One region of the Pseudoalteromonas sp. SM9913 genome, then DNA from elsewhere that is predicted to be linked to it. Evidence: predicted binding sites of a transcription regulator. Region 1 holds the regulator's gene; each other region holds the start of a gene.
What was found. The regulator LexA, encoded in region 1, represses DNA repair genes until DNA is damaged. The targets are predictions, from matches to a motif close to TACTGTATNNNNATACAGTA.

Region 1 (4,278 bases):
GCATAAGCTTGTTGTTGCCAAGCATTAAATAGCTTTTGTTGTTTAGCTGAAATTTTTAAACCATACGTTTTTTGCATGTAAGCGTACGCATCGGCAATGCGTTTACGTGCATGAACAGGCGGTTCAACAACACGTTGTTTAAAATTAACTTTAACCTCACAGCGACCATATTGCGTCGCGTTTTGGGCTAACATGCCAAAGCGGTAGTTTGAGCGATCGGCGTTAATTTCACCAATTGCAGGGGCTAAATTGTTTATATCGGCTTCCATCATGCGAAACTTAGCGCTAACTTTGCGGCAGTTTTTACGCCCACCATCTTGCCAACATTGTAACTGGTGACCAAATTCCCATGCAGGGACAATATGTTCCCATTCAATTCGCAGGGCACGTTGATTTACTTTGCCTGAGCGGGTTAGTGTGTTGCGAGGCACGTAGCCACAATGGGTAGGGTCGGGTACCAACTTTTTGCCTTGTTTTTTTATATCGCAACCACAATAAATACTTTTAGCGTTTTCGGGAAGGGTATTAATTAAGTGCTTTTTGGCACTCGAAAACCGCGTAAATTGTTCGCCCATTGCTGAAAAACAAGCACAGCAAGCCAACAAAGCTAAAATAAACCGAATCATATCCATCACATACGTGAACTACAGGAGCGGCTAGTTTAAGGCCTAGAATAAAAAAGTAAACTGCCGCCGGCATGCTTTAATTTTAATTTGCGTATTTTGTAGAGGGCGTTTTTGAGGAGTAAATAGTGGGCAATATTCAGAGGCTAACGCTAAAAATGCGTTAATGAGGTGATTCCTGCGTTGTTGATTTGGTATAACGGTAAAACTGCGTTAAAGTTTGCAATGAAATTAATAGAGGGTAAAAACGAGATAATGTCGGAAATTCAATTTTTAAATGTAGATCTAGAGCTTGAGTCAAAGCAAGATATTAGCGTATTAGTTGCTGATTTAAAAAAGGTCGCAACTATTTTACATTATGATAAAGACGAATACCGTCAACTTGCTCGCATTGAGGTTGCAGGTGAAATAACCACGCCAGATAAAGCGATTAATCACTTGTGTGAGTTAATCGAGTCGTGTTCACGCAATGCATTAAAGCAATGGTTGAGTTGTTCACGCAGAACTTTCGATATTGGGTTTGAGTCTGGCACTTCGCCAAAATGCTTTAACCAAGCCTTACATGCAGATACCTTGTTACGTATATCTGCAATTGGTGCAGGCGTAGAAATTACTATTTACCCTTTCGAAAAGTAATTTAATTTCAACCTTGGTTAATTGACTTACTAGCCTTTTCGCTCTACTACGGCTGCGGTCATACGTGATACGCAGCAAAGCTCATTGCGGCTATTGGTTATTTTAATATCCCAAACCGAGCTGCGCTTGCCGATATGATAAGCTCTCGCTGTGGCCGTTAATGTGCCATTGCGTGATGCCTTTAAATGACTTGCACTGATTTCTTGGCCAACACAATAAAATCGATTGAAATCAACCACAAAATTAGCGGCATAACTTGCTACTGTTTCAGCAAGCACCACATTTGCACCACCATGAACGATACCCATAGGGTTATGATGCTCTGGAATTGCCGGCATAGTTGCCACTAAGTAGTCATCACCAATTTCACTGATTTCTATTCCCATGGTTTTCATGAGTGTCCCTTGGCCTGTAATACCTTGATCTAATTGCTTACAAAACTCTAATGTAATCGGTTGATGCCAAATACTCATGCTAGCTCCTTGGATAAGTAATTGAGAATTAAAATTTATTAATATGATAATGCGTTGCTAATAATTACATTTATCACCCTGCTTTTAAAGTAGGTTATTGTTTGATGATAACGGCATATAAGGCATTAATTTATATTTGCGATTTTTAAATAACTGTATATACTCACAGTTAATTGTACTGTATGGAAAACCAGTTGTATGCGACCATTAACGAAACGCCAAGCGCAAATACTCGAACTCATTAAAGTGTTTATTAAAGACACTGGTATGCCTCCTACACGTGCCGAAATTGCACAAACACTGGGTTTTAAAAGTGCGAATGCTGCAGAAGAACACTTAAAAGCACTGGCCAAAAAAGGTGTGATTAAAATGAAGCCAGGCGCGAGTCGGGGCATTCAGCTTGTTGAAGAAGAGGAGCCAGAGCAGTTAGGCTTACCTTTAATTGGCAGGGTGGCTGCCGGTGAGCCTATATTGGCGCAACAGCATGTAGAAAGCCACTGTAAAATTGACCCTTTAATGTTTAAACCTGCGGCCGATTTTTTATTGCGTGTTAACGGTATGAGTATGAAAGACATTGGTATTATGGATGGTGATTTACTTGCTGTGCATAAAACCCAAGTTGCCGAAAATGGACAAGTTATTGTTGCCCGTGTTGACGACGATGTAACCGTGAAGCGTTTAGAAAAAGCGGGCAGAAAAGTACTCTTACATGCTGAAAATGATGAGTTTTCAGCTATTGAGGTCGATTTAGAAAATGAGTCGTTCAATATTGAAGGCTTAGCGGTAGGTGTTATTCGTAACGCTGACTGGATGTAGTATTAAAGCATAATTTAGCGCTTAATAGTGATTAGGCGCTGGGTTTGTTAGCAGCACAATGTCTAACTTATCAAATGTATGACTATATGTTGTTAAGTGCTTCTCCTATCATAAATAAAATCACTAAATACTTTATAAATAAACAAATTTACTCTGCTTTTTTAAGTTAACAATTTTTTATATTTCTATCCTGTAATTTCAATACACCCCTTACTAAACCTGACTCTTAGATTAATTGCCTGACTAGTTGCTATTTTTTTAGCTGCGCATTTTAAAAAATACACCTTGTTTATTTTTCATACTCACCTTGCTTATTGTTTATTTTTTAACTAGTTATTAAAGAGCTGGAATAAAAATAACTCACAGCTTAGTCGTTTTGAGAACACACATTTACTAAATCCAGCACCCTTATAAAAAATAAAAATAACGAATAGGCGTTTAAGCCGTATGCCTCTTCGCTTTGCGTCAGCAATAGCATCAAAGGAGCCGTCACATGGGTAAGCTGAGTTCTTCCTTGTGGCTTATATTGTTTGTTTTTTCGCAGAATGTGCTTGCTAATAGCCAATATAATATGCGTAAAGGCGTAACCGATATAAGTAATAATGTATACCAACTGCACATGACTATTTTTTTAATATGTTGTGTGATTGGGGTGATCGTGTTTGCCATTATGTTTTGGGCACTCATTCATCATCGCAAATCTAAAGGGGCTGTCCCTGCCCAATTCCATGAAAGCACCAAAGTAGAAATACTGTGGACTGCGATCCCTTTTGTCATATTAATTGTTATGGCCATTCCTGCGACTAAAACCTTAATTGCCATGGAGGATGCCAGCAAAGCTGATCTCACCATTAAAATTACAGGCTCACAGTGGAAGTGGCATTACGAGTATATGGGGGAGGACGTTGAGTTTTATTCCATGCTAGCTACACCTCAAAATGAAATAACCAACCTTGCTGATAAAAACCCGAATTATTTACTCGAGGTCGATAAACCGCTGGTACTACCAATTAATCAAAAAGTACGTTTTTTAATGACTTCAGATGATGTTATTCACTCATGGTGGGTGCCTGACTTTGCCGTTAAAAAAGATGCAAACCCTGGGTTTATTAATGAAACATGGACCAATATTAATGAGGTTGGTACTTACCGTGGGCAGTGTGCAGAGCTTTGCGGTAAAGATCATGGTTTTATGCCTGTTGTGGTAGAAGCTAAAACAGAAGAAGACTTCAAAACGTGGTTAGCAGAGGCTAAACAAGCCAAGCAAAAAGCAGCTGCAGCAGACGCTGCGTTATTAGACCAAGTTGTACCAAAAGAAGAGCTGATGGCGCTTGGTGAGCAGGTTTATATGGCGAGCTGCGCGGCGTGCCATCAGCCAACAGGATTAGGCTTGCCGGGTGTTTTTCCGGCTCTTAAAGGCAGCCCAATAGTCATAGGTGATATCAAAGGGCATATAGATATTTTGCTCCACGGTAAACCAGGTACGGCTATGCAGTCTTTCGCAAAGCAATTATCAATCAAGCAAATAGCAGCTGTTATTACCTATAAACGCAACGCGTGGGGTAATGACACTGGTGATGTAATTCAACCGAGCGAGATACAAGCGGCACTGGATGCTGATGGGGAGGCTAAATAATGAGTAGCATTGCAGAACAACCTAATACCAATGAGGCTCATCATGCCCATCAACCTGCCACAGGCTTTAAGCGCTGGTTATTTACAACCAACCA
Region 2 (4,278 bases), 880 kb from region 1:
GTGCTTTTGCTGCGGTAGTAATGATATTAAATGGGGGGTAAATAGACGTAGGTATTGAATATATAAACTGTTTATTTGCACTGTGCTTATAAATAGCGCATGGGAAACAGACGTTTTTACCTTCATTTATATATTTGTTAATACGCTTTTGCGGTAAAACTAAGCGAGTATGTTTAACGCCTTTAATGGTTGAGATGAGTTGCTCAGTTAAATTATCACATAAGCCGGATTGGGAATCATCAGCATCTAAATGAAATGGAGGGGTTTTACTTTGTAGCCATAAAATTTCCTCTACCGGTTTTGCTATTAGAGTGTGACTATAAAGAGAAAAAATAACTAAAGTGCTCAGGCATAAAAAACGAAGAGGCAACATAACAAATAGATCGTCCTTGAAAATTTGCTGCGCATTATACCGATAATGTTTAGAAAATAAACATAAAGAATAGCAAAGAATCAACATTATTGAATAACATTTACCCTTTGCTTAATTTCATTAGTAAGGCATTGGATTATTTCTAAATATGATATCAATCGCTGATAACACGTCATCGCTCAGTGTTAGGTCAAACGCATCAATGTCTTCCTTTAATTGCGCCATAGTAGTGGCACCAATGATAGATGATGTCACTCCATCAACTTGATTACACCAAGCCAGCGCTAATTGAGCTGGGGTGATAGCGTGTGCATGGGCAAGTTCAACATACTCTTTGGTCGCCTGTTGTGATTGTGGCGTATCACGAAAAATACCGTTACGCTGCATAAATGTCCAGCGGGAGCCTTCAGGGCGTGCTCCATTTAGGTATTTACCGGTTAATAGCCCTGCGGCCAATGGTGACCAAGGTAAATAAGCAATATCTTCATGTACACATTGTTCTATTAAATAAGGCCAATCTTTGGCATGTGCTAGGCTAAACTCGTTTTGGATAGACACCATTTTTGGCAAGTTATGCTCTTTTGCTAAATTTAAAAATTGGCTAATTCCCCAAGGCGTATCATCAGAAAGCCCACAATGCTTAATTTTTCCTGCTTTAACACACGCATCTAACCCCTCTAAAATATCAAGCATATCAGCGGTGTGTTGTTTTGCATCTACCTCGGTAAATTTAAGCATACCAGGCCATTGCCTAGCAAAGTGAGGGGTACGGCGATTTGGCCAGTGTAGCTGGTATAAATCAATATAGTCGGTTTGAAGGCGTTTTAGAGAATGATCAACCGCATCAATAACAGCTTGGCGAGTAATATTGCCGCCATCACGTACCCAAGAAAGTCCATTCCCTGCAATTTTAGTTGCAATAACAATGTCTTTTCGTTTTTGTGAATTACGTGCTATCCAATTGCCTATAATTTCTTCTGTTTTACCGTAGGTATCGGGAGAGGGAGGAACAGCATACATTTCTGCTGTATCAATAAAGTTCACACCCTGCTCAAGCGCATAGGCTATCTGTTGGTCGGCATCATGTTGGGTGTTTTGTACTCCCCAGGTCATGCTACCTAAACACACTCTTGAAACGCTAACACCACTACTGCCTAATTGACTATATTGCATTGCTAATCCTAATTATTCGGTTTGAGAGTTTGCTTTTAAAGCCGATAACAATGGCTCTGTGATCGTGGCTTTTTGGCCTGTTTTAAAGTCAAACATGACCACTTTTGACATGCCGGTGGTTGTTATCGCGTTTTGTGCATGACTAAACACACTGTAGTTCATTACAAAGCGGTCAGATTTTATATCACTAATGGTAATACCTACGCTTAATGTGTCAGGAAACGTTACAGGGCGTTTGTAGCGAATATTATTTTCACTGATCACAGGGCCAGTGGCTTTCGCATTAATAGTCTCAAATAAATTTAATTTATTTAAAAAATCGATTCTGGCTATTTCAAAATAACGCAGGTAAACACAGTTATTAACATGCTGTAGGGCATCCATATCGCCCCATGCCACAGTAATATCGGTATGAATAGGGTGTTGTTGTTTAAACGTTTCCATGTATTTATTGCTCTTAGTTTTAAAGCATTTAGATTAGCAATATGGTCGGATGAGCTCAAGGGAATTATAACTAGGGGTGGAGCTACTCTGTATTGCCCTCATGGATGTAAATAAGGGACGTAAGCAGGACATGGAAGCTTTGCGCCTTTTTTATTTAAACAATTAGGCTATAAACCTCGTGCCGTGAGTAAACTGCCTCAGATTGAACAAACCTTAACCTTAACCTTAACCTTAAAAGAACGACAGTGCTAAATAAAAACCCTTGAGTAAAAATTGTACCTCTTTAAATTCATGGCTATAGTAACTATTAACACACAAGGAGATAACTATGCAGAATATAATTAATTGGTTATTGGCATGCACCGTTTTTATAGCGTCGTTTACTTGTTACGCTATGGGTAATGAGGCTGGGGCAATTGTTTTGATTTTATTAGGCTTTTCTTTAGAAATTTTATTTTGGATGTATTGTTTTAATAAGCCAAAGAAAAGTAAACGCTCTTTTTAAGCAATAACATGCTTGCTAATTAAAAGTGATTCCACAATAATGGCTGTATAAATAAACAGTTGTTATTGTGTGATGAAAAAGTTTATTCATATAGACATCTTATCTAACTTGTCAACACCTTGACAAAATTAGATGACAGCCTGTTTATCGAAGGGAAATAAAGGGCTTGTATATGATCGAAACTGATACTCCAAATAATACATTGTCAATATTGACAGTTTTTGCATAGTACTAATGAGAAAAATCGCTCACATTGATATGGATGCATACTATGTCTCAATTGAAATCAGAGACAATCCATCATTAGCTAATAAGCCAGTTGCTGTTGGAGGTAAATCTGATCGTCGAGGGGTTCTTTCTACCTGTAATTATATTGCAAGGCAGTATGGTATTAGTTCGGCAATGCCAACTGGGTTAGCTCTTAAAAAGTGTCCCGGTCTGGTTGTAGTTCCCGGAAGAATGGAAGTGTACAAAGAGACCAGCCAAATCATTCATGGCATCTTTGAAAAGTACACAGATAAAATAGAGCCATTGTCACTCGATGAAGCCTACTTAGATTTATCCGACTCCTCACTTCACCAAGGTTCTGCTACCTTGATTGCTCAAGAGATTAGGGATGAGATACTAAAAGCTACAGGCTTAACTGCTTCCGCAGGGATTGCACCGCTTAAATTCGTCGCTAAAGTAGCTTCTGACCTAAACAAGCCAAACGGCCAATGTACAATAACACCAGATCAGGTATGGGAGTTTCTAGAGACACTACCATTAAAAAAGATTCCCGGTGTTGGCAAAGTAACTTTTGAAAAGCTTAAGGCTCTTGGATTTGAAACCTGTGGTGATATAAGGCGCTCTGATGAAAGCTTCTTAGCGAGTAATTTTGGGAAATATGGTCACGTATTATGGAATCGTAGTCATGGGAAAGATGATAGAGAAGTCGAAGTAACCCGTATAAGGAAGTCTGTTGGGGTTGAGAGAACTTTTGAGTTCGATATTAGTTCACAAAGTGAACTTGAAGCGATAATAGTTGATAAGTTATTACCTGAGTTAAAGCGTCGTTCATCAAAGTACCTTGAGACTCGTTTTATGAATAAGCTTGGGGTAAAGGTTAAATTTAGCGACTTCCAACAAACTACAAAAGAGCAGAAAGCTAGTGAAATTAGCTTAGAATTATTGAACGTACTGTTATCGGAAGCAATAGTCAGGGGGAAGGGAAAGCCTGTGAGATTGCTTGGTATTCATATCGGGTTACAAGAAGCCGAAGAGCGTAGCTTGCAGCTTGGACTGGGGTTTGAGTAATACTAAACCTTATATTTTTCATTATTTGATTAGGGAGTAATATGAAGCGTTATTTGTTGTTTTTTTTCGCTTTTCTGTTTTCAAATGACATTGATGCATCAATAGTCAAAAAATCAAAGAGTGGTATCTGTCACGACGAAAATACTCCTTATTATGCTCGTACTAAAAATTTTCATTCATTTAATTCGATAAAGTCCTGCCTTGAATCAGGCGGTAGGCTACCTAAAAGGCAAGGAAAACCTTCTGGGAATAAACAAGCGATTCCTGACAAGATACCTCAGCAATTAGCAGATAGATCCGAATATTCAAGAAGCAAGTTTGGTAATGGCTGGGCTGATGAAGATGGTGATTGTCAAAACTCTAGAATGGAAGCTTTAATTTCTCAATCATTAGTAGAGGTTAGGTTTAAATCGAACAGAATGTGCAAAGTTGAATCAGGTAAATGGATATCCCCCTTTTCAGGGAATACAATTTTTAAAGCCTCAGA
Region 3 (4,278 bases), 310 kb from region 1:
ATGCACTAAAGCGACCAGCTGCTGGCGGGCGAGAAACCTGGGTTTTAATGCGAATTTCTTCTACGCAGTCTTCGGGTATTTCACGTAAAAAACGCGATGGGCTGTGGTATTTTTCTTGACCATATAAACGGCGGCTTTCTGCGTGGCTTATATACAGTTTATCCATAGCACGGGTCATACCTACATAACAAAGGCGGCGTTCTTCTTCTAAACGGCCCGTTTCTTCATTACTTTGTTGTGATGGGAACATGCCCTCTTCAACACCGACCATAAATACCAGCGGAAACTCTAAGCCTTTAGCTGAGTGAAGCGTCATCATTTGTACCGCATCTTCATGTTCATCAGCTTGCCCTTCACCTGATTCAAGCGAGGTGTAGGCTAAAAAGCCTTGTAGTGGTGAACTGAATTCTTCCTCTTCAGGGAGTTCATATTGATCGCAGGCGCTAATTAATTCTTCTAAGTTTTCAACCCGAGCACGGCCTTTTTCACCTTTTTCAGCCTGATACATTGCCATTAACCCTGAGGTTTGAATGGCATATTTAGCCTGCTCGTGCAGCGTTAAGTCACTAATCTTATCTTCAATATGTTCAATTAACTCAACAAACTTGGCAACAGCTCCAGAAGCGCGACCCGATAAATGCTGTTGCTCTACAATGGCTTTAGCAGCATACCAAAGCGGCAAAGATTCAGCGCGAGCGCAGTCACGTATATGGCTTAATGTTTTATCGCCAATGCCGCGGGCGGGCGTATTAATAACACGCTCAAATGCCGCATCATCTTGGCGGTTACCCACTAAGCGTAAGTATGAAAGAGCATCTTTAATTTCTTGGCGTTCGAAGAATCGCATACCGCCATAAATTCGGTATTTTAAACCTTCTTGTAGCATTGCTTCTTCAAGTACCCGCGATTGCGCATTACTACGATATAAAATAGCCGCATCTTGAAGTGCATTACCCGCATTAAGCCAGCTACGTAATTTGCTACTCACAAAGCGCGCTTCATCTAGCTCATTAAAAGCAGCATAAATAGAAATAGGTTCACCGTCGTTACCATCGGTCCATAAACTTTTACCCATTCGCTCGGAGTTATTTTGAATTAACGCGTTTGAGGCTTTAAGAATAGTGGCAGTCGAGCGATAGTTTTGCTCAAGGCGAATCGTCTCTGCATCAAAATCGGTTAAAAAGCGTTTAATGTTTTCTATTTTTGCGCCGCGCCAACCATAAATACTTTGGTCATCATCGCCTACAATCATGATGCTGCTGGTATCGCCCGCAAGTAGTTTTAACCACGCATACTGAATAGTATTGGTATCTTGAAACTCGTCTACAAGCATGTGCGCAAAGCGCTGCTGATAATGACGCAGCAAGGTTGGGTTATTTTTAAGAACCTCATAGCTACGTAGTAATATTTCTGCAAAATCAACTAGGCCCGCTCTATCACAAGCTTCTTGATAGGCCGCGTAAACACGCAGCATCATTTGCTCGTTAATATCGTATGCCTGAATATCTTTAGGGCGCAGAGCTTCATCTTTTTTAGCGCTTATGTACCAACCAAACTGCTTTGCCGGCCATTTTTTATCATCAATATTCATCGATTTTAATAAGCGCTTGATCATACGAAGCTGATCGTCAGAGTCTAAAATTTGAAAGGCTTCTGGTAAGTTTGCTTCACGGTGATGTGCACGCAAAATTCGGTGCGATAAACCATGGAAAGTACCAATCCACATGCCGCCTACAGGGGCTTTTAATGTTTCTTCAACCCGTGAGCGCATTTCTTTAGCGGCTTTATTAGTAAAGGTTACCGCAAAAATACTATAGGCAGAGGCTTGCTCTACTTGCATTAACCAGGCAATACGATGAACCAATACTCGAGTTTTACCTGAACCTGCTCCTGCTAATACCAGCATGTTTTGTAATGGCGCTGCAACGGCATCGCGTTGTTTATCATTTAAGCCATCGAGTAATTCTGAAACGTCCATCGTTACGCCTTTTTAATCAATAATGAGAGCAGTATAACAGGTGTTTTTGTTAGGCTAAATAAAATACTGTTTTTATAAACAGCTATTTATAAAATACGTATTTAAGTTGTTGAATAGTTAACAGTATAAACTGAGCAAGTAACTAAAATAGCTATTCAAAATTGCTAATTTGACTTATTTTTGGCAAAAAATACTAAACTGATAAATTCGTAATAATTTAACTGTATGATTTGTAAGCCTTAATAAATTGGCATAAAGTGTGTAAGTATAAATAATAAGTACAAATACAAAATTAATTAAACTACAGAGGTTAGTATGTCTCAACAAGGTTCTGGCGGTAACGTAATTGCAGCATTATGTAATATTTTTTTCCCCGGTTTAGGGCAGTTGGTGCAGGGCCGTATTTTAGCGGCACTTGTTTTTGCAATTCTGGTTTTTGGCGGCTATGCGTTATGGTTTTTAGTGGTTCCAGCCGTAATTGGAGCCGTATTCCATTTATGGGCAATTATTGATGCTGCACGCTATCGCTCAGGTGGTTAGCTAAATTGATGATGCTAAATAGCGCCTTGCGGCGCTATTTTTGTATCTGGCTTTCATTATTCATAGCTGATTAGGTTATAATCTGTTGTATTAGCAGTACTGGAATAAAGTTATGGAATACCAATTCATTCGCGATCCTATTAGTGGGTTAAGAATTAAAATTAGCAGCGAGCACGCGATTATAGGCCGTTGGTTAAATGAAGAAATAGGCAAAGACAAAGTGGCTATGGTGCAGGCACTTATTAGCTCGGTGAGTTCAAGCTTTGAGCCGGTAACACTTAAAGGCCAAGAAATTGACCTAATTCTTTCTAAAGATGAAGCGTTATTTGAAGCGCATGCGCTGCATCAAGATAACGAAGATATATTAGCCTACCAAGATGATGAACTCATGCTTGAAGAGAATGATTTAAGCAGTGGTTGTGGTTTTGAAGACTTTGTTGACCTGATCAATTCGTGGCATGAGTTTTCGGCTGGTCGTTAAGTTATATTATCTGTATTATTACCCTAATTATAAATCCAACAGTGGAACCAATATGTCTGCGAATTTAAACAAACTAGTTGTTATGCTAGAAATGCAAAATGCCATGAATACCAAAGTACATGAGCAATGGTTTAGTCAAGGCTTTGAGTGGTATAGAGCTATTTGGGTTGAATGTGCAGAAATGCTGGATCATTACGGTTGGAAATGGTGGAAAAAACAAACCCCAGATACTGAGCAAGTAATTTTAGAGCTGGTTGATATTTTTCATTTTGGTTTATCGCTACGTATCGACGGTGAGACCAGCTACGAGCAAATAGCAACACAGCTACAAACTCAAATGAGCGCCCCACAGCAAGGTGATGATTTTAAACAAACGCTTGAATTATTAGCAGCCAGTGCGGTTGCCAATAAAACCTTTAACGCGGCTGCTTTTGCCGGTTGTATGGCACAAATCGGTATGGATATTGATGATTTATATCGTGGCTATGTGGGTAAAAATACGCTGAACTTCTTCCGTCAGGATCATGGTTACAAAGAGGGTAGTTACATTAAAGTGTGGCATGGCAAAGAAGATAACGAACACTTAGTTGAAGTAGTTAAAAGCCTTGATACTGAGCATGCAGATTTTGCAAAACAGGTATATCAAGGCTTAGTAGCGCGTTACCCTCAGGGCGAATAAGCCAGGGTCTGTTGACCTTTGCGGATTACAATTTGTTCAAACTAGGGGCGGTTTAATCGCGACGCGAGGTTTGTAACCTAGTGGGCTAAGTAAAAACCGAGCAACAAAGAGTAAATCGCCCCTAGGCAGAACCCTTCGGGCAGCGCCTGTTTGGCATTGATGCTGCGTTATCGCCTATTTATGGGGAATAACCACACCACATAGGCTCTGCCTTGCCTAAATACCAAACAGACTGCTGCAAATTTAACCTTGAAAGATCAACAGACCCTAAATAAGCTTACGGTAATCGGTGACGCTTAAGTAATCGGTTATTTCGTTATGTGGTTGCTGGCTATTCGGGTTAGCAACCGCAAGTAAATGCTCAATGCCGTATTTTCGTGCGGCATTTAATACCGGTAAGCTGTCATCTACAAATAATGTGCGGCGTTTATCAAACCCTAAATCCCCTTGAACCTTGTGCCATAAACTTTGTTGCTCTTTACTTACCCCATATTCATGCGTTGACACCACCCCGTCTAAGTAGTTATCAATGGCGGTATGTTCAAATTTAAGCATTACGCATTCTGGATGAGCATTGGTAAGTAAAATGAGTTCTTTACC

Region 2: dinB (DNA polymerase IV) is a predicted target of LexA. The motif match lies at 2,537-2,556, and genes of this name have one in related genera.
Region 3: uvrD (DNA helicase II) is a predicted target of LexA. The motif match lies at 2,043-2,062, and genes of this name have one in related genera.

Annotation. Positions count from the first base shown of each region.
Region 1 is NC_014803.1:3,160,892-3,165,169, reverse strand. It holds gene PSM_RS14565 (endonuclease) at 1-626, opposite strand, end outside; gene PSM_RS14560 (hypothetical protein) at 879-1,259, shown strand; gene PSM_RS14555 (PaaI family thioesterase) at 1,289-1,732, opposite strand; gene lexA (transcriptional repressor LexA) at 1,931-2,548, shown strand; gene coxB (cytochrome c oxidase subunit II) at 3,042-4,184, shown strand; gene ctaD (cytochrome c oxidase subunit I) at 4,184-4,278, shown strand, end outside.
Region 2 is NC_014803.1:709,328-713,605, forward strand. It holds gene PSM_RS03280 (hypothetical protein) at 1-373, opposite strand, end outside; gene PSM_RS03285 (aldo/keto reductase) at 494-1,546, opposite strand; gene PSM_RS03290 (acyl-CoA thioesterase) at 1,559-1,990, opposite strand; gene PSM_RS18575 (hypothetical protein) at 2,319-2,495, shown strand; gene dinB (DNA polymerase IV) at 2,730-3,791, shown strand; gene PSM_RS03300 (HNH endonuclease family protein) at 3,833-4,278, shown strand, end outside.
Region 3 is NC_014803.1:140,481-144,758, forward strand. It holds gene uvrD (DNA helicase II) at 1-1,978, opposite strand, end outside; gene PSM_RS00650 (hypothetical protein) at 2,294-2,518, shown strand; gene PSM_RS00655 (YacL family protein) at 2,631-2,999, shown strand; gene PSM_RS00660 (dUTP diphosphatase) at 3,052-3,678, shown strand; gene yrfG (GMP/IMP nucleotidase) at 3,946-4,278, opposite strand, start outside.